Regions from separate parts of the Acidovorax sp. GW835-FHT14B10 genome, predicted to be linked through region 2. Evidence: riboswitches for the same ligand, from Rfam matches in the RefSeq annotation. Region 2 holds a riboswitch; each other region holds the start of a gene.
What was found. A riboswitch is a leader RNA that binds a small molecule or an ion and turns the genes downstream of it on or off. The one in region 2 is predicted to bind glycine.
Positions count from the first base shown of each region.

Region 1 (6,604 bases), on a different contig from region 2:
GCCGCCCTGGGCATTGAGCCGGTCGAAAAAAAGCTTGGCGCCCCGGTTGAACTGGATGCCCAGCTGTGCCGCGGGGCCCGTGAAGGCGGCCGATTGCCCCAGCACGATGTGCCCTTCACCCTGCGCCCGCGCCAGATTGAAACCGCCCAGCGCTGCGGCGCCCAGGCCCACCGAAAATTGTCTGCGCCCGATGACGGATTGGTTCATGGTGAAATCTCTTTTCTTGTGAATCGAGGGCGATCCCCCCTGCGCTACCGGCACGCAGTCTCCCTGGATCTGGCGCAAGATATGCACGCTTCGATCACCCCCTTCTGCCAGTTTAACGACCACCCACCGTATGCCCCCGCCTTCTACCGCAAATACCCCACAGCCTGCGCCGATACAGGCGCAGGTGCGCGGGGCCTGCCCCCACGACTGCCCCGACACCTGCGCCCTGATCACCACCGTGGAAAACGGCGTGGCCACCCGCGTGCAGGGCAACCCCGATCACCCGCACACCGACGGTGTGCTGTGTGCCAAGGTGTCGCGCTACACCGAGCGCAGCTACCACCCCGAACGCATCCTCACCCCGCTCAAGCGCACCGGCCCCAAGGGCAGCGGGCAGTTTGCCCCGGTGGGCTGGGACGAGGCACTGGCCGACATCGCGCAGCGCCTGCAAAGCATTGCGGCACGCGCCCCCGAAGCCATCCTGCCCTACAGCTACGCCGGCACCATGGGCCTGGTGCAGGGTGAGAGCATGGACCGGCGCTTCTTTCACCGCCTGGGGGCTTCGCAGCTCGACCGCACTATCTGCGCCTCGGCCGGTGCCGAAGCGCTGGTGCAGACCCTGGGTGGCAAGCTGGGCATGAAGGTGGAGTTCTTCGCGGAATCCAGGCTCATTCTCATCTGGGGCAGCAACTCGATTGGCAGCAACCTGCATTTCTGGCGCTACGCCCAGCAGGCCAAGCGCAATGGCGCCCGGCTGGTGTGCATCGACCCGCGCAAGACCGAGACCGCCGACAAATGCCACGAGCACATCCAGCTCCGCCCCGGCACCGATGCCGCGCTGGCCCTGGCGCTGATGCACGAGCTGATCGCCCACGACTGGCTGGACCCCGACTACATCGCCCGCCACACCCTGGGCTGGGAGGCGCTGCGCGAACGCGCCCTGCAATGGCCGCCCGAGCGCGCCGCCGAGGTCTGCGGCGTGCCGGTGGAGCAGATCCGCCAGCTGGCCAAGGACTACGGCACCACCCAGCCCGCCGCCATCCGCCTGAACTACGGCATGCAGCGCGTGCGCGGCGGCGGCAACGCGGTGCGCGCCGTGGCCTGCCTGCCCGCGCTGACGGGCGCCTGGCGCCACCGGGCCGGCGGCATGCTGCTGTCGAGCGCGGGCCAGTTTCCGGTGCAACGCGCCATGTTGCAGCGCCCCGACCTGATGCCGGAGCGCACACCGCGCACGCTCAACATGGTGCGCATCGGTGACGACCTGCTGCGCGCCACCGCACCCGACTTTGGCCCCCGCATCGAGGCCCTGGTGGTCTACAACAGCAACCCCGTGGCCGTGGCGCCCGATTCCGGCAAGGTGGTGCGCGGCTTCGCCCGCGAAGACCTGTTCACCGTGGTGCTGGAGCACTTTCGCACCGACACGGCCGACTACGCGGACTACATCCTGCCCGCCACCACGCAGCTGGAGCACCGGGACGTGCACCTCGCCTACGGGCACACCGACGTGCTGCTCAACCGCCCGGCCATCGCGCCCCAGGGTCAGGCGCGCAGCAATGCGCAGATCTTCCGGGACCTGGCCGCGCGCATGGGCTTCACCGAGCCCTGCTTTGCCGACAGCGACGAGGCCCTGTGCCGCCAGGCCTTTGGCGACGCCGTGGACTACGCGCTGCTCGAAACCCAGGGCTTTGCCACGCTGGCGCTGCCCGATGCACCGTTTGCCGAGGGTGGCTTTCCCACGCCCAGCGGAAAGTGCGAATTCTTCAGCGCCCGCCTGGCCGCGCAGGGCCTGGACGGCCTGCCCGACCACCTGCCCAACCACGAGCTGCAGGGCACATCTGCCCGCTACCCGCTGGCCATGATCTCGCCGCCCGCGCGCAATTTTTTGAATTCCACCTTCGTCAACGTGCAGAGCCTGCGCGCCATCGAAGGCCGCCCCGTGCTGGAGATGCACCCCGATGACGCTGCCGCACGCGGCATTGCCGATGGCGCCGTGGTGCGCGTGTTCAACGACCGCGGCAGCTACCGCTGCCACGCCACCGTCTCGCGCCGCGCGCGGCCCGGCGTGGTCAACGGTCTGGGCGTGTGGTGGCGCAAGCTGGGGCTGGATGGGACGAATGTGAACGAGGTCACCAGCCAGGCCCTGACCGACCTGGGGCGGGCGCCGACGTTCTACGACTGCCTGGTGGAAGTGGAGGTCCACGCCGTGCCGGCCTGACGGCGCGTTGCCTTGTTCGCCTTGAAAATACGCCTGTATTTATAGCTTCCAACGCCTGCCCATCAAGCGTTATCGGCCATTTCACCCTGTATCGGCAGAATTTCCCACGCGAGGGCGGTGCCCGTCCGGGCCGCACTCGAAGGGGCTTTGGACAAAGGCCTTGCGGTCATCCACGCAGGTCCCGAAGACATATTCCGGGTACACGTAGTCCTCGCCGAAGCGCATCAGGTCCAGCGGCAGGGTGCGCGATACCGGCGTGCGCCCCTGCACCGCCTCGGCCATGTACTCTGTCCACACGGGCAGGGCCAGGGTTCCCCCGGTGTGCCGGCCCAGGCTGCGCGGCTGGTCGTAGCCCATCCACACGACAGAGGCCACGCCCGATGAATAGCCGGCGAACCACACATCCCGCGCATCGTTGGAGGTACCGGTCTTGCCGGCCACATCGGGGCGGCCCAGCGCCTTCGCACGCCGGCCGGTGCCGTGCTGCACCACGTCGCGCAGCATGCTGTCCAGCACGAAGGCATTGCGCTCGGACACCACGGTCGCACGGGGCGATGGCGCGTTCGCTGCGTACAGCACCGCGCCGCCGCGCTCGCTCACCTGGTGGATCAGCCGGGGCTGCACCAGGGTGCCGCCGTTGGCAAACACGGCATAGGCCTGCGTCAGCTGCAGCGGCGTGATGGCGCCCGCCCCCAGGGCCAGCGGCAACCGGGGTGGATTGCGTTCGGGCAAGAATCCAAAGCGGGTGGCGAACTCCTGCACGTACTGAACCCCGGCCGCGTCCATCAGGTTGACGGCCACCAGGTTCTTGGAGCGCACCAGGCCGCGCCGTGCGGTGATGAAGCCCTCGTAGTTGCCGCCGTAGTTGCGCGGGCTCCAGGCGGGGCGGCCGCGGGCGGCAGGGGTCACCACACGCTGCGTATCGTCGATCAAGGTGCCCGGGGCATAGCCTTTCTCCAGCGCCGCCGAAAAGATGAACGGCTTGAAGGTCGAGCCCGGCTGGCGAAAGGCCTGCACGGCGTGGTCGAACTGGTTGAAGGCGTAGTCGAAGCCCCCCGTGAGCGCCAGAATGTCGCCGGTTTCCGTGTCCATGGAGACCAGCGCGCCCTCCATGCCCGGCAACTGGCCCAGATCCCACCTTTCACGGGCATCGGCCACGACGCGAATCACCGCGCCCGGCGCAATGCGCCGCCGCGCGGGCGCATCGGGCTTCAGGGCGGCACGCGCGCTGGCGTTGAGCCGGCTGCGCGGTATCCGCACCGGCGTGCCATCGCGCAGCCATGCGGCAATGCCCTCGGCCTCGGACGCCGCATGCACCAGGGCGGCACGCAGTTCCCCGCTGTCGCGGTAGGGCGCCAGCGCGGCGCGCAGGGCGCGGGGGTCAGCGGCCGGCATATCACCCGGAACTGCGCCCTGGATGCGCCCCTCGGGGCCGGCATAGCCACGGGCATCCTGCGCACCCAGAATGCCCGCGCGCAGCGCACGCGTGGCCGCGCGCTGCGCGGGAACGCTGAGGGTGGTGACGACATCCAGGCCCAGCGCATACGCGTCTTCGCCATACTGCTCCAGCACCATCTTGCGGGCCTGTTCCACGGCAAAGGCGGCGGCCGGCTCGATGGAACGGTATTGCGTTCGCAGCGTCAGTGCCTGTGCCCGCGCCTCCTGGTAGGCGGGCGCATCCAGGTAGCCCAGTGCGTGCATGCGCTGCAGGATGTACTGCTGGCGGATGATGGCGCGCTCGCGGTTCACAACGGGGTTGTACGCCGACGGCGCCTTGGGCAGTCCGGCCAGCACGGCGGCTTCGGCCACCGTCAGCTCGTCCAGTGTCTTGTCGAAGTACACCGATGCCGCAGCCGCAAAGCCGTAGGCACGCTCGCCCAGATAGATCTGGTTCATGTACAGCTCCAGGATCTTGTCCTTGCTGTAGGTGGCTTCGAGCTTGTAGGCCAGCAAGATTTCCATGAGCTTGCGGCTGTAGGTTTTGACGCGGCTCAGAAAGAACACCCGCGCCACCTGCATCGTGATGGTGCTGGCACCCTGGACATGCTCCCCCGATACCACATTGCGCAGCGCAGCGCGCGCCAGTCCGGTGAAGTCCACCGCGCCATGCTCATAAAAGCGGGCATCTTCGATGGCCAGCAGCGCCTGGCGCACCTGCAGCGGGATCTGTCCTATCGGCACGAATTCCCGGCGCTCCTCGCCATATTCCGCCAGCAGCGTGCCGTCCCTGGCATAGATGCGCATCGGCAGCATGGGATCGTAGTCGGCCAGGTGGTCCACCTCTGGCAGCTGCTGCCACACCATGTGCAGCACATAGGCCCCGCCCGCGCTGCCTGCCACGGTCAGCCCCAGGAAAAAACCCGCGAGAAACTTCAGGATCGGGTGCTTTTTGGGCGAAGGGGCAGGTGCGGCAACAGGCGACGATGGGTGCATCAGGGGGAACTCTGGCTAGGGCAGGACCCGTGCCATGACGGGCCTGCGGCGCCGCTCCCCCTGTCCTTTTACCTGAGAGTTTCGGCTGCCTGGGCAGCCTGCCCCTTCGGTGGGCCCCCGCCTGCGTTGCGCAGGGCGGCGGCCTCTCTCCAGTCGGCGATGGTCTCCTGCGGTCCGGTTTGCCTGAGCGATGATGGGAGTTTGCGCCTTCGGCGGAGGCGGATCGCGCCCCTCTCTCCCGCAGGATAGGCGCTCACTGTAAATCACCCGCCAAAACCAGCCCCGTTCAAAAGGTCAATATCCAGCCCCCCCGTCCGGTTACAGCGCGGCTGCAAGGATGCGGCGGCTCACGGCGGGCGTGATCTCGCGCTGCTCGCCCAGCTGCACCATGCCATGCGCTTCGAGCTGGGCCACCACGGTGTCCACCACCTCCGCGCCCAGGCCATAGCCCGACAGGCGCGTGGCGATGCCCATGCTTTCAAAGAAGGCGCGCGTGCGCTCGATGGCGGCGGTGATGCGCTCGTCATCCGTGCCGCTGGCGATGCCCCACACGCGCTCGCCATACTGCAGCAGCTTGGCGCGCTTCGGGCCACGGCGCTCATTCAGCAGCGCGGGCAGCACAATCGCCAGCGTGCGGGCATGGTCGATGCCGTGCAGCGCGGTGAGTTCGTGCCCGATCATGTGCGTGGCCCAGTCCTGCGGCACGCCGGCGCCGATCAGGCCATTGAGCGCCATGGTGGCGGCCCACATGAGGTTGGCGCGGTCGTCGTACACAGGCTCGGGTGCGGTCAGCAAGCGCGGGCCGATCTCGATCAGCGTCTGCAAAATGCCCTCGGCAAAGCGGTCCTGCACGGGTGCGTTGACCGGATAGGTCAGGTACTGCTCCACCGTGTGCACGAAAGCGTCGACCACGCCGTTGGCCAGTTGCTGCGGCGGCAGCGTGTAGGTCTTGGTGGGGTCGAGCACCGAGAACCTGGGGTAGCTGTGCACGCTGCTGAAGGACAGCTTGGCCCCCTTGCCCCGGTGCGTGATCACGCCGCCGTTGTTCATCTCCGAGCCCGTGGCGGGCAGCGTGAGCACGGCGCCAAACGGCACGGCCCGCGTGATGTTGCGGCCGCGCTTTTCGAGGATGGCCCAGGCATCGCCCTCAAAGTGCACGGCAGCGGCGATGAACTTGGTGGCATCGATCACCGAACCACCCCCCACGGCCAGCAGAAAGTCGAACCCGCCGGCGCGGGTCTGCTCGACGGCCTGCATCGAAGTTTCGAAGCTCGGGTTGGGTTCGATGCCGCGGAAGGTGGCGTGCTGCCGTTCGCCCAGCGCGGCGCGCACTTCGGCCAGCGTGCCGGTCTTTTCGGCACTGGCGCCGCCCACCAGGATCAGCACCTTGGCCGCTGCGGGCACCAGCTTCGCCAGGTCGGCGATGCGGCCCTGGCCGAAAACGATGTGGGTGGGGTTGTGGAAGTCGAAATTCAGCATGGCAATGGGGGGGGTTGGCGCACCACCGTGCCCCTTGCCGCACCGGATGGCCCGGCAGGCGGCAGGAACGCAGGGCAGTGATGGGAAAAAACCGCCAGGCCAGCAAGCCCGGTGGACGGACTGCCCATTGTCCGCGCGAAGCCGCCTGCACCCCTGTCGCCCCGGACAAAACCCTTGCGCCCACCGGTCTGCCCTGCCGCATGGGCCAAAAGTCAGGTTCTGAAAAATGACGCCACCACTCATCCCCCCTCAGGCGATGCAATCGCCTGG
Region 1 covers NZ_JBXAGC010000020.1:4,898-11,501, forward strand. Annotated here, with positions in the region: gene AC1Q5S_RS15340 (ABC transporter substrate-binding protein) at 1-207, opposite strand, end outside; gene AC1Q5S_RS15345 (molybdopterin-containing oxidoreductase family protein) at 338-2,422, shown strand; gene AC1Q5S_RS15350 (penicillin-binding protein 1A) at 2,504-4,855, opposite strand; glycine riboswitch at 4,916-5,008, opposite strand; glycine riboswitch at 5,016-5,106, opposite strand; gene AC1Q5S_RS15355 (iron-containing alcohol dehydrogenase) at 5,174-6,334, opposite strand; gene AC1Q5S_RS15360 (fumarylacetoacetate hydrolase family protein) at 6,574-6,604, opposite strand, start outside.
Region 1: linked by a shared signal. The riboswitch ahead of AC1Q5S_RS15350 (penicillin-binding protein 1A) and the one ahead of AC1Q5S_RS05985 (D-amino acid dehydrogenase) in region 2 are both predicted to bind glycine.

Region 2 (6,604 bases):
TACCAGTTCTGGAACTTCCACCCCTATCCGCAGCGCAGCTACATGGCCGAGCTGAAGTGGGCCCTCTGACCTCTGCATACGCCATCATTACCATGAAAATTCTCAAAAAAATAGCTACTTGCGCTTTATTGGTAAGCGCTACAGGTCTTTTTAATGTTGCAAATGCCCACATCACGCTGGAATACCAGGTGGCCAACGCCGGCAGCGGCTACAAGGCCACGTTCCGCGTGGGCCACGGCTGCGGTGAGTCGCCCACGCGCGAGATCGTCGTGACCCTGCCGCCCGGCGTGGAAGGCGCCAAGCCCATGCCCAAGGCCGGCTGGACCATCGCCATCGAGCGCGAAAAGCTCACCCCACCGCGCACCGACCATGGCAAGACCATTGCGGAGGAAGTGCGCCGCATCCGCTGGACGGCGAACACCCCGGCCGATGCGCTGCCCAACGCCTACTACGACGAGTTCGTGCTGCAGGCGCGCATGCCCGCGCAGGCCGGCGTGCTGTACTGGCCGGTGGCCCAGGTCTGCGAGCAGGGCCGGACCGACTGGGCCGAAGTGCCTGCCGCAGGCCACACGCCTGGCGATCTGAAATTTCCCGCGCCCGTGCTGGAGCTGATGCCGGCTGCAGGCGGCCACGCGCATTGACCGATTCCCTTTTTCTTTTTCAACCCCAGGAGAGCTCCATGACACTGCACCCTATCACCCGCTCCGCTTTCATCGCCCTCGCCCTGCTTGCCGGGCAGGCCCATGCCCAGGCCACCGCACCCGTGGCGGTGGATGGCGCCTGGGCACGCGCCAGCGTGCAAGGCCAGAAGGCCACGGGCGCCTTCATGCGCCTCACAGCCAAGGACGGCGCCCGCCTGGTGCGCGTCGAAACACCGGTCGCCGGCGTGGCCGAAGTGCACGAGATGAAGATGGAAGGCGACATCATGAAGATGCGCGCCGTGCCCGCGCTCGACCTGCCCGCGGGCAAGACCGTGGAGCTCAAGCCCGGTGGCTACCACGTCATGCTGCTGGACCTGAAGGCACCCTTGGCCAAGGGTTCCACCGTGCCCGTGACGCTGGTGTTCCAGGATGCCAAGGGCGTTGAAACCCAGTTGCCGCTGCAGTTGCCGGTGGCCACGCAGGCGCCTGGTGCAACGGCTGCCACAATGGGCCACGGCACGGCGCACGGGCAAAAACACTGAGCACCGGGGGCTTCCCGCCGCCCAAGGCATTGGAGTAAGCTGTGCCACAGACCCACCTCTTGCGGAGCGGCCATGAGCGACACATCCCACTTTGGTTTCGGCAAATTCGTCCCCGGCTTCGACTTTCTGCAAAGCCTGGCCAAAGGCGCCTCCAGCAGCATTCCCCAGCTGCCCAACCTGTCGAACTGGGTGGCGCCCACGCTCAGTGTCGAAGAGCTGGAAAAGCGCATCGACGAACTCAAGGCCGTGCAGTTCTGGCTGGAGCAGAACTCGCGCGCCCTGACGGCCACCGTCCAGGCGTTGGAAGTGCAGAAGATGACCCTGGCCACGCTCCAGGGCATGAACCTCAGCATGGCCGAGGTGGCCAATGCCTTCAAGCCCAAGGCCGCCGATACCGTTGCCAGCCGGGCCAGCGCCCCCGCGCCGGCACCCGCGCCCGCAGCGGCTGCGCCACAGCCCGCTGAACCCGTCCAGCCTGCTGCGGCCGGAGATGCGCAGGCCGCCAAGGCCCCTGAGCCGGCCCTGGTGGACCCCATGCAATGGTGGGGTGCGCTGACCAGCCAGTTTCAGCAGATCGCTGCCAGCGCCCTGAAAGACGCCGGCAAGCCGGCGACGCTGGACCCCACCACAAGCATGGCCACCGAAGCCCTCAAGACCGCCACCGACATGGCCAGCCAGTTTGCCGCCAAGGGGCTGCAGACCCTGCAGGCCGGCCAGCGCACTGCCGCCGGTGCGACCAGGCCGACCGCTGCCAAAAAGCCCGCCGCCAGGAAGGCGCCCGCCCAATCTGCGGCCAAATCCGCCGCCAAGAAAACTACGGCCCGCCGCGCACCGCGCAAGCCGGCAGGCGGATAGGCTGCTCTGGCGGTGCTGCAGGCAGCGCCCGCCGCCGCCCGTGAGGTCACACCATGAAACTATTTCCCACCGGCCATGCCACCCATCCCCAGTGGCGCATGGCCGCCGCCCTGGTGCTGGCGCAGTTGCGCGCCCAGATGGCCCTGCCCGACTACGCGCACACCCCCACGCTGGGCCTGCTCTACATCACCGACCACTACGCCAGCGAGGCGCAGGCACTGTTCGACTTCCTGAGTGGTGAGCTGCCCGAAGTGACCGACTGGAGCGGTACCGTGGGCGTGGGGGTCGCGGCCAACAATGCCGAGTATTTCGATGAGCCTGCGCTGTCGATGATGCTGCTCGACATCCCGGCCGACCAGTACCGCGTGTTCTCGGGCGTGGCCCCGCTGCCGCGCAATCCCGCCAGCGGCTTCGAGGCCCATACCGCGCTGGTGCATGCCGATGGCCACACGGCCGAGCTGGCGGAGCTGCTGGGCGAAATGGCCGCGCGCACCACCACCGGCTACCTGTTTGGCGGGCTCAGTGCCAGCCGGGGCGCCAGTGTGCAGTTCGCCGTGGCCGGCAATGGCAACATCGCCGGCCACGGGGCGGCGGGCGGGGTGTTCGATGGTGGCCTCTCGGGCGTGGCCTTCGGACCCGGCGTGGCGCTGCTGTCGCGGGTCACGCAGGGATGCCAGCCGGTGGGGCGCTTGCACACCGTCACCGCTGCGCACGAGAATGTGGTACTGCAGCTCGACGCGGAGCCCGCGCTGGATGTGCTGCTGTCCACGCTCGATGTGTCGCTGGACGGCGATCCGCAGGCGGCGTTGCGCAAGGTGCGGGCCACCCTGGCGGGGCTGGTCGATGCCGGCGAACAGCCGCAGGGGGCGCAGCACACCGGCCACTTTGGCACGGACACCCGGGTGCGCCATATCGTGGGCCTCGATGGTGCGCGCCGGGGGGTGGCGCTGGCCGACCATGTGGAGCCCGGCATGCACCTGGCGTTTTGCCAGCGCAACGTGGCCGCGGCCCGCGCCGACCTGATGCGCATCTGCGCGGAAATCCGCGAGGAGCTGTCGCCGGAAGAAACAGAGCCGGCACCGCAGGCCAGCGAAGCGCAGGAGGGTTTGCGCCAGGCGCCTGGCAGCGCGGCACCGGCGGCGGCCAGCCCCGCGGCCCGGTCCATCCGGGGCGCCATCTATGTGAGTTGCTCGGGTCGGGGTGGCCCGCACTTTGGCGGGCCCAGCGCCGAGTTGCAGATCGTGCGGCATGCGCTGGGCGATGTGCCGTTGACAGGTTTTTTTGCGGGCGGCGAAATCGCACACCACCATCTGTATGGCTACACCGGTGTGCTGACGGTGTTCGTCAGCGCCTGAGGGCTCCTCCAGCTTGCTTTGTTTGGGGGGCGTGGTCGTGCTCAACCGCCTTCCGCTGGCAGGCCGCAGGCATCCCACGGCGTGCCGCTGCGCGCCATGGTGGTGGCGTATGTCACGGGCACGGGGGCGGCGCCTCGGCGCTTTCCCGCGTTCCGGGCGGAAACCGGTGATGGCAACCGGTTCCCGGGGTCAGGCCCTCCTGGCTGCCGGTACCAGCGCAGGGGAGGCACACCCCGCGGCCATTCCCTGAAACGCAAAATCCACCTCGGGCACGCGGCCGCTCACGATGTCGGCCAGCGCCTTGCCCGAGCCGCAGGCGTGCGTCCAGCCCAGCGTGCCGTGGCCGGTGTTGAGGAACAGGTTGGCCACCTTGGTCTTGCCGATCAGCGGCACGTTGCTGGGCGTGGCGGGGCGCAGGCCGGTCCAGAACTGGGCCTGGCTGGCATCGCCCGCGCCGGGAAAGAGCTGCTCCACGCGGCGCACGATGGCCTCGCAGCGCATCGGGTTCAGGTTGCGGTCATAGCCGTTCAATTCCGCCGTGCCGGCAATGCGCAGCCGGTCGCCGCCGCGCTCGCTGGTGTAGCGCGAGAACACCAGCTTGAACTCGTCATCCGTCAGGCTCACCCCGTGGGCCATCGACGCATCCTTGACCGGCATGGTCACCGAATAGCCCTTGGCCGGGTAGATGGGCAGGCGAATGCCCAGCGGCTGCGCCAACAGCGGGCTGAACGAGCCCATGGCCAGCACGAAGGCGTCGCCGCGCACGCGCTCGAAGCGGCCCTCGGCGTTGGTCAGCTCCACATGGTCGATGTGGCCACCGGCCTCGCGCAGCGCCGTGATGTGGTGGCCCAGGCGAAATTGCACGCCCGCCGCCGCGCACAGCCGGGCCAGTTCGCGGGTGAACTGGTTGGCATCGCCCGACTCGTCCTCGGCCGTGTAAGTGGCGCCGGCCAGTTGCGGGCGGATATGGGCGAGGGCTGGCTCGATGCGCACGGCCTCGTCGGCGCTGATGACCTGGCGCTCGCAGCCGAGCTGGCGCATCTGCTCAGCCGGGGCCAGTGCGCCGTCGAACTCCCTGGCGTTGGTATAGAAGTGCAGGATGCCCTGTGTGCGCTGGTCGTACGCGATGCCGGTGGCCGCGCGCAGCTGCTGCAGCACGCTGCGGCTGTAGGTGCCCAGGCGCACGATCTGCTCGATGTTGTGGCGCGTGCGCGCCGGGGTGCAGTTGCGCAAGAACTGCAGGCCCCACAGCCACTGGCGCATGTCGGCGCGCAGGCGGAACAAGAGCGGTGCATCTTCCTGACCCAGCCACTGCAGCACCTTGAGCGGCGCACTGGGGTTGGCCCAGGGCTCGGCATGGCTCACCGAGATCTGGCCACCGTTGGCAAAGCTGGTCTCGGCACCGGGCGCGCCCTGGCGGTCGATCACCGTGACCTCATGGCCGAGTTGCTGCAGGAAATACGCCAAAGTCACGCCGAGCAGGCCGGCACCCAAAACGATCACGCGCATGATTTTCAAAGCCTTTCTGGGCTCTGGCGCTTGACAGGCGTTCGGTAGATGCTATTGATTAAATAGCGTGCAGCCGGCGCGTCTGCCAAGCTGCCGCTCCCCCTGTCCTTGGTACCTGAGAGATTCACCGCATCGCCGGCATGGCGCGTGGTTTGCTCCTTCGGTGCGCCACGCATGTAGGTCGTGGCGGCTCTCCAGACGGCTTTGTTGAATGGTGCAGTACGGAACCTGAGCGTGTATGGGAGTTTGCGCCTTCGGTGAAGCGGACGGTGCCGCTGACTCTCCTGCGAGGCCGATTCTAGGCGGCACTGCGGCGCAAAAAGGGGTCTGTGCGCGCTAATGGATGGCAATCGTTGCTGATGCTGGAAAGGCGCTGAAACCGGTGCCTCGCCATAATCCGCCAAGCTTTACCCCCCAGGATGCCTGCCATGTCTGATACCGCCTTTGATCCCTTTGCCAGCGCGGCCTTGCTCACCATGGCGCGCCAGGGGCGCATGCCCCGGCCGCTCGATCTGCCCGCCGCCCTGCGCCCGTGCAATGTGGCCCAGGCCTATGCCGTGCAGGACGCCGTGGTGCGCGAGCGCGGCGAGATCGCGGGCTGGAAGGTGGGCGCCGCATCGCCCCAGGCGCTGCCCGCGCGCGCGGCGCTCACCCGCGATTCGGTGGCGGTCGCGTCAACCGGGCAGGCCGTGCATTTGCCTGCCGCAGGCTTTGCCGTGATGGGGGTCGAGGCAGAGCTGGTGTACGAGCTGGGCGCCGACCTGCCCGAGCGCACCGCGCCCTACAGCCCGGCCGAGGTGCTGGCGGCCATGGCATCGGTGCGCGCCGCCATCGAGGTGTGCGACACGCGCTTTGCCGCCTGGGCCCAGCAGGGTGAGTTCAGCCGCCTGGCCGACCAGGCCTGCCATGGCGCATTGATGGTGGGTTCGGGGTCGGCCAACGTGGCTGCGGTGCAGCCCCTGGTGCAGCCGGTGAGTCTGTCCGTCAACGGCACGGTGGCCGTAGAGCGCGCCGCCTGGGGCAACCCGGCGGGCGAGCCGCTGCGGCTGCTGGTGTGGCTGGCCAACGAGGGCGCGCGCAGCCTGGGCGGCCTGCGCGCGGGCCAGTGGGTGACCACGGGCTCGTGCACCGGCACCGTCCTGGTGGCGCCGGGCACGGTGGTGGTGGCCGACTTCCCGGGCCTGGGCCGCGCCGAGCTGCACCTGGTCTGATTCCTTTTCCAAACCCTCCGTGTCGTCGTTGCTTCGCCTTGCCGTGCTGCAGCACTGTCTGCGGCTTTGCGCCTGGACGCGAATGACTTGGCAATGGAATGCCCCCTGGGAAGCCGCAGGGGGCCGCCTGCGCCGCAAGGTCAGTTGCGACGCGGGTTGTCGGGCTGGCGGTCGTGGCGGTTGGGCACGCCATCGCCATCACGGTCCCGGTCGTAGCGATTGGCCAGGCCGTCCCGGTCACGGTCCCAGCCGCCGCGCTGCATGGCCCAGCGGCCGTCATGCTCGGCCCAGCGGGGTTCACGGTAGTGGTAGCCAGGGCGGGCCTTCACCCAGTAGCCCGCCAGCCATACATGGCGGTGGCCGCGCCATTCCCAGTGGCCGGGCACCCACGCCATGCCGCGCCGGGGGCGGGGCGCGGCCTCATGGCGCGGAGGCGGCGGCGCCTGGTATTGCACCAGGGCCGGCGCGGGGCGCTGGTACTGGGGGCTGCC
Region 2 covers NZ_JBXAGC010000005.1:101,330-107,933, forward strand. Annotated here, with positions in the region: gene AC1Q5S_RS05960 (TonB-dependent receptor) at 1-69, shown strand, start outside; gene AC1Q5S_RS05965 (YcnI family copper-binding membrane protein) at 93-641, shown strand; gene AC1Q5S_RS05970 (copper chaperone PCu(A)C) at 680-1,183, shown strand; gene AC1Q5S_RS05975 (PhaM family polyhydroxyalkanoate granule multifunctional regulatory protein) at 1,256-2,038, shown strand; gene AC1Q5S_RS05980 (FIST signal transduction protein) at 2,092-3,393, shown strand; gene AC1Q5S_RS05985 (D-amino acid dehydrogenase) at 3,583-4,902, opposite strand; glycine riboswitch at 4,995-5,110, opposite strand; gene AC1Q5S_RS05990 (2-keto-4-pentenoate hydratase) at 5,331-6,113, shown strand; gene AC1Q5S_RS05995 (YXWGXW repeat-containing protein) at 6,254-6,604, opposite strand, start outside.

Region 3 (6,604 bases), on a different contig from region 2:
GCGCACCATGGAGAACCCGGTGCACATCGCCGCCTACAAGGGCTTTGGCATCATCACCACGCCCATGGCGTTTCCCGAGGTGTTCACGGCCCTGCAGCAAGGCACCGTGGACGGGCAGGAGAACCCGCTGCCCGTCATCATCTCGGCCAAGTTCGACCAGGTGCAAAAGCATCTCACACTCACCGGCCATGTGTATTCGCCCTGCATCTTCGTGATGAACAAGGCGGCTTTTGACAAACTCAGCGCCGCCGACAAGCAGGCCTTTCTGGATGCCGCCAAGGAAGGCACCAAGGCCAACCGCGCCCGCGTGGACGAGGACGATGCCAAGGGCGTGGCCGACCTGCGCGCCAAGGGCATGACGGTGATCGACACCATCGACAAGGCCAAGTTCGTGGCGACGCTGGCCCCGGTCAACGCCGAATTTGAAAAACAGTTCGGCAAGGCCGCGCTCGACAAGATCCGCAATTACAAATAATCTTCTTGCCGCTCTATTTTCAATAGCTATTAACGCCCGCCGGCATTGCGCCAGCGGGCGTTTTCATTCATGAAAAATACTTTTCTAACCTTTGAGCGCTGGACCACGTTCAGCGCCATGCTGGCCGCCTGCGCCATGCTGGCCGTGGCGTCCACGCTGGGTATGTTCCAGATTTTGATGCGCTTCGTGTTCGAGCAGCCCGCCGAATGGACCGAGGTGCTGATCCGCTTCAGCCTGATCTGGATGGTGTTTCTGGCCATCCCCGCGGCCTTCCGCCAGGGGGCGATGGTGAGCGTGGACGTGCTGTACCGCTGGAGCCCGCCACGCATTCGCCGCGTGCTCGACTGGGTGGTGGCGCTGGCCGCGCTGGCACTGATCGGCGTCATCGTCTGGTGGGGTTGGGACTACGCCCAGCGCGGCGGCGTGCAGAGCATGGCCGGGCTGGAGTCGGTTTCGATGTTCTGGGCCTATCTGGCCATGCCGGTGGGCGGCCTTTTCTGCGTCGTCGGCATCATCGGCAACCTCATCGACCCCCTGCGCATGGAACTGGAGACAGCCCAATGAGCGCCGTGATGATTTCCACCATGGTGCTGTGCTTTGCACTCACCGTTTCCGTGGCCGTTTCCATCGGCCTTGCGTCCATCCTGGGCATCCAGGCGTCCAACGCGAACATGCTCATTTCCGTCAAGGAGATGTTCGCCTCGATCAACAAGTTTCCGCTGGCCGCCATTCCCTTCTTCATCCTGGCGGGCAACCTCATGGAAACCGGCGGCATCTCGCGCCGCCTGGTCGAATTCGCCAAGAGCATCGTGGGCGGCGTGCAGGGTGGCCTGCCCATGACCTGCGTGCTCACCTGCATGATCTTTGCCGCCGTGTCGGGCTCGTCGGTGGCCACCACGTTCGCCATTGGCGCCATCCTGGTCCCGGCGCTCATCAAGCACGGCTACCCCACCAGCTACGCGGCCGCCCTGCAGGCCACCAGCGCCGAGCTGGGCGTGATCATCCCGCCTTCCATTCCGCTCATCCTGTACGGCGTGAGTGCCGAGGTGTCGATTGGCGAGCTGTTCATCGCCGGCTTTGGCCCCGGCCTGCTGATCAGTACCGCACTGATGCTTTTCGTGTGGGGGTACTGCAAGTGGAAGGGCTGGGGCAAGAACGATGGCGACGGCCGCATGCCCATGGGCCGTGCCACGCTGCAAGCCGGCTGGGCGCTGCTGATGCCCGTGATCATCCTGGGCGGCATCTATGGCGGCGTGTTCACGCCCACCGAGGCCTCGGCCGTGGCCGTGTTCTATGCGCTGGTGGTGGGCGTGGTGATCTACCGCGAGATCCGCCTGGCGGACCTCTTCGCCATCCTGCGCAAGTCGGCCCTCTCGTCGGCGGTGATCATGTTCATCATTGCCAACGCCGGGCTGTTTGCCTTCCTCATCACGCGCGCCGGCGTGCCCGATGCCATTGGCCGCTGGCTGGAGGCGGTGCTGCAATCCCCTGCCCTGTTCTTACTGGGCGTGAACGCCGCGCTGTTCTTGATCGGCATGTTCATCGAGACCAGCGCGGCCATCATCGTGCTGGCGCCCATCCTGGCACCCGTGGCCATGCACTTCGGCGTGGACCCGGTGCACTTCGGCCTGATCATGGTGGTGAACCTCGCTTTGGGCATGATCACGCCGCCCTTTGGCGTGAACCTGTTTGCGGCCTGCACGGTGGCGCGCATCTCGCTGGACCGCATCGTCAAGCATCTGCTGCCGTTCGTCGGCGTGATCCTGGTATGCCTGATGGTCATCACTTACATGCCCTCGCTTTCGCTGTTCCTGCGCGATCTGGTGTACGCCAAGTAACGGTAGAATCGCCCGATTGTCAGGAGAGAGCCCCGCAGCACCATGCAAAAGGGCCGCCGAAGGCGCAGGCAGCAGCCGAACGCTCAGGCAAAAGGACTGGCAGCCGCCCGCAGCGATGCGGGCGTTCCCTTGCTGGAGAGAGATGTCCGCACTGCAGGTGCAGGCCATCCACCGAAGGAGCAAGCCGCGCGGCCAGCCAGGGCGCCGCGGTGAATCTCTCAGGTAAAGCGGACAGCAGGGCAAATCGCGTGGCATTCGTGCCACGCCCCCCATTTGCCCTGGAGCTCTTATGTCCGCACCTGCCACCGCCCTGCTCGCCACGCCCCTGAACGCCCTGCACATTGAACTGGGCGCCCGCATGGTGCCGTTTGCCAGCTATTCCATGCCCGTGCAGTACCCTGCAGGCCTGATGGCCGAGCACCTGCACACACGCCAGGCCGCCGGGCTGTTCGATGTATCGCACATGGGCCAGCTGAAGCTCGTCGGCCCCGATGCCGCCGCCGCGTTCGAGAGCCTGGTGCCCGTCGATGTGATCGACCTGCCCGTGGGCAAGCAGCGCTACGGCCTGCTGCTCAACGACGAGGGCGGCATCATCGACGACCTGATGTTCTTCCGCGTGGCCGACAACGAACTCTTTGTCATCGTCAACGGCGCCTGCAAGGTGGGTGACATGGCGCACATCCAGGCCCGCATCGGTCAGCGCTGCGACGTCGTGCCCATGCCCGACCACGCGCTCCTGGCGCTGCAGGGCCCCCAGGCCGTCACCGCCCTGTCGCGCCTGGCTCCGGGCATTGAAAAGCTGGTGTTCATGACGGGTGGCGATTTTTCCATCGCAGGCTGCGACTGCTTCGTGACCCGCAGCGGCTACACGGGTGAAGACGGCTTCGAGATCTCGGTGCCCGCCGCCCAGGCCGAGACCCTGGCACGCGCCCTGCTGGCCCAGCCCGAAGTCAAGCCCATCGGCCTGGGCGCGCGCAACTCGCTGCGCCTGGAAGCCGGCCTGTGCCTGTACGGCAACGACCTCGACACCACCACCACCCCGCCCGAAGCGGCACTCAACTGGGCCATCCAGAAGGTGCGCCGCACCGGCGGCGCGCGCGCGGGCGGCTTCCCAGGGGCCGACAAGGTGCTGGCGCAGCTCGACAACCCCGCCAGCCTCGCGCGCAAACGCGTCGGCCTGGTCGCGCTGGAGCGCGTGCCCGTGCGCGAGCACACCGAGTTGCAGAGCACCGACGGCCAGAAGATTGGCGAAGTGACCAGCGGCCTGCTGGGCCCCACGGTGAACGAACCCGTGGCCATGGGCTATGTGGCTCCCGCCTTTGCCGCCATCGGCACGCGGGTGAATGCCATGGTGCGCGGCAAGGCCGTGCCCATGGAAGTGCGCGCCATGCCTTTTGTGCCTGCCAATTACTTCCGCGGCTGACGGAATGACCTACCCCCTGAGTCACCTGCGGCGCCTTCCCCCTGGAAGGGGGACGCCTCCAGCGCGGCGGGGCGGCCCTTGCGCGGTGGCACTGGTATGCGCCCGCGCACAGAGCGAAGGCCGCAGTTTGGCATGTAGCCGCTGGCTTCGCTAATCCGCTTACATTGCAGATTCCTTTCTTTTTTTAGTTGCTTGAGGAGCTTTCCCATGACCGTCAAATTCTCCAAAGACCACGAATGGATCAACGCCGCCGACACGAATTCGGCCGTGGTCGGTATCACCGTGCATGCCCAGGATGCCCTGGGCGATGTGGTGTTTGTCGACCTGCCCGCCGTGGGCACCACGTTTGCCCAGGGCGACGTGGCGGGCGTGGTCGAGTCGGTCAAAGCCGCGGCCGATGTGTACATGCCGGTCTCGGGCGAGATCGTCGAAGTGAACGAAGCCCTGCGTGCCGACCCCTCGCTGGCCAACTCCGACCCGCTCAATGCGGGCTGGTTCTTCAAGGTCAAGCTCAGCGATGCCAGCCAGCTCGACGCGTTGCTCAGCGAAACCGACTACACCGAGTTCGCCAAGAACGCCTGACCCTGTTTCCTTCTTCGAGACTGCCCCATGTTGATGCAATCCGCCCTGCCGCTCGGCGCGCTTGAAAACGCCACCGAATTCCTGCCCCGCCACATCGGTATCGACGCGGCCGACGAAGCGCACATGCTGTCGGTGATCGGCGAGGCCTCGCGCCGCGCCCTCATCGACTCCATCGTGCCGCGCTCCATTGCCCGCAGCCGCGCCATGGACCTGCCGCTGCCGGTCACGGAAAGCGCTGCGCTGGCCGAACTCAAGGCGATTGCATCCAAAAACAAGGTCTTGAAGAGCTTCATCGGCCAGGGTTATTACGACACGCACATTCCCGGCGTCATCCTGCGCAACATCCTGGAAAACCCCGCCTGGTACACGGCCTACACGCCCTACCAGGCGGAGATTTCGCAGGGCCGCATGGAAGCCCTGGTCAATTTCCAGACCATGGTCTGCGACCTCACGGCCATGCCGATCGCCAACGCCTCCATGCTCGACGAGGCCACGGCCGCCGCCGAGGCCATGACGCTGGCCAAGCGCTCGGTCAAATCCAAGAGCAACGTGTTCGTGGTGGCCGGTGACGCGCACCCGCAGACCATCGAGGTGATCCAGACCCGCGCCAAACCGCTGGGCATCGAGGTGCGTCTGGCCAACTCGGCCGAGGAGTGGAATGCCGCGCTCGATGGCGACTATTTCGCCGTGCTGGCCCAGTACCCCGCCACCAGCGGCCGCATCGACGACCTGCGCGCCGACGTGGAAAAAGCCCATGCCAAACAGGCCGCCTTCATCGCAGCCGCCGACCTGCTGGCCCTCACGCTGATCACCCCGCCCGGTGAATGGGGCGCCGACATCGTGGTGGGCACCACGCAACGCTTTGGCATGCCCATGGGTGCCGGTGGCCCGCACGCCGCCTACATGGCCTGCCGCGACGAGTTCAAGCGCTCCCTGCCCGGCCGCCTGGTCGGCGTGAGCGTGGACGTGCATGGCAAGCCCGCCTACCGCCTGGCCCTGCAGACGCGCGAGCAGCACATCCGCCGCGAAAAGGCCACCTCCAACATCTGCACGGCCCAGGTGCTGCCGGCCGTGATCTCCAGCATGTACGCCGTCTACCACGGTCCCGAGGGCCTGCAGCGCATTGCCCGGCGCGTGGCCAGCTACACGGCCATCCTGGCGAAAGGGCTGGAGCAGCTGGGAGCACCCGTGCGCCCGCAAGCCGCGTTCGACACCCTCTCGCTGAAAACCGATGGCGCTACCCAATCCATAGCCGCTCGCGCAGTATCCATGGGTGCCAACCTGCGGGTTTACTTCGAAAACTACCTGTGCATCTCGCTGGACGAGACCACCACGCGCGCCGACATCGAGCTGCTGTGGAACATCTTCGCCAAGGATGGCCAGACACTGCCCACGTTTGACGCGTTCGAGAAAGGCGTGGAGCCGCTGATCCCCGCCGAACTGCGCCGCACCAGCAGCTACCTCACGCACCCGGTGTTCAACACCCACCACAGCGAGACCGGCATGCTGCGCTACATCCGCCAGCTGTCCGACAAGGACCTGGCGCTGGACCGCAGCATGATCCCGCTGGGCTCCTGCACCATGAAGCTCAACGCCACCAGCGAGATGATCCCCATCACCTGGCCCGAGTTCGCCAACGTGCACCCGTTTGCCCCCGCTGACCAGCTCCAGGGCTACAAGGAGCTGGACGAGCAGCTGCGCGCCTGGCTCTGCCAGGCCACGGGCTACGCCGGCATCAGCCTGCAGCCCAACGCGGGCAGCCAGGGCGAATACGCCGGGCTGCTGGCCATCAAGGCCTACCATGAAGCCCAAGGCGGCAGCCACCGCCACATCTGCCTGATCCCGGCCAGCGCGCACGGCACCAACCCGGCCAGCGCCCAGATGGCCGGCATGCAGGTGGTGGTGACGGCCTGCGATGCCAACGGCAATGTGGACATGGCCGACCTGGAGGCCAAGTGCAAGCAGTACAGCGCGCACCTGGCCTGCGTGATGATCACCTACCCCAGCACGCATGGCGTGTTCGAGACGCAGGTCAAGGAGCTGTGCGCGCTGGTGCACCGCCACGGCGGCCGCGTCTACGTGGACGGCGCCAACATGAATGCCATGGTGGGCGTGGCCGCGCCCGGCGAGTTCGGCGGCGACGTGAGCCACCTGAACCTGCACAAGACCTTCTGCATCCCCCACGGCGGTGGCGGCCCCGGCGTGGGCCCCGTCTGCGTGGTGGAAGACCTCGTGCCCTACCTGCCCGGCCATGCCACGGCCGGCGTGGCCGGTGGCGTCGGTGCC
Region 3 covers NZ_JBXAGC010000033.1:35,320-41,923, forward strand. Annotated here, with positions in the region: gene AC1Q5S_RS19440 (TRAP transporter substrate-binding protein) at 1-475, shown strand, start outside; gene AC1Q5S_RS19445 (TRAP transporter small permease) at 545-1,039, shown strand; gene AC1Q5S_RS19450 (TRAP transporter large permease) at 1,036-2,313, shown strand; glycine riboswitch at 2,324-2,422, shown strand; glycine riboswitch at 2,436-2,558, shown strand; gene gcvT (glycine cleavage system aminomethyltransferase GcvT) at 2,603-3,736, shown strand; gene gcvH (glycine cleavage system protein GcvH) at 3,944-4,318, shown strand; gene gcvP (aminomethyl-transferring glycine dehydrogenase) at 4,346-6,604, shown strand, end outside.
Region 3: linked by a shared signal. The riboswitch ahead of gcvT (glycine cleavage system aminomethyltransferase GcvT) and the one ahead of AC1Q5S_RS05985 (D-amino acid dehydrogenase) in region 2 are both predicted to bind glycine.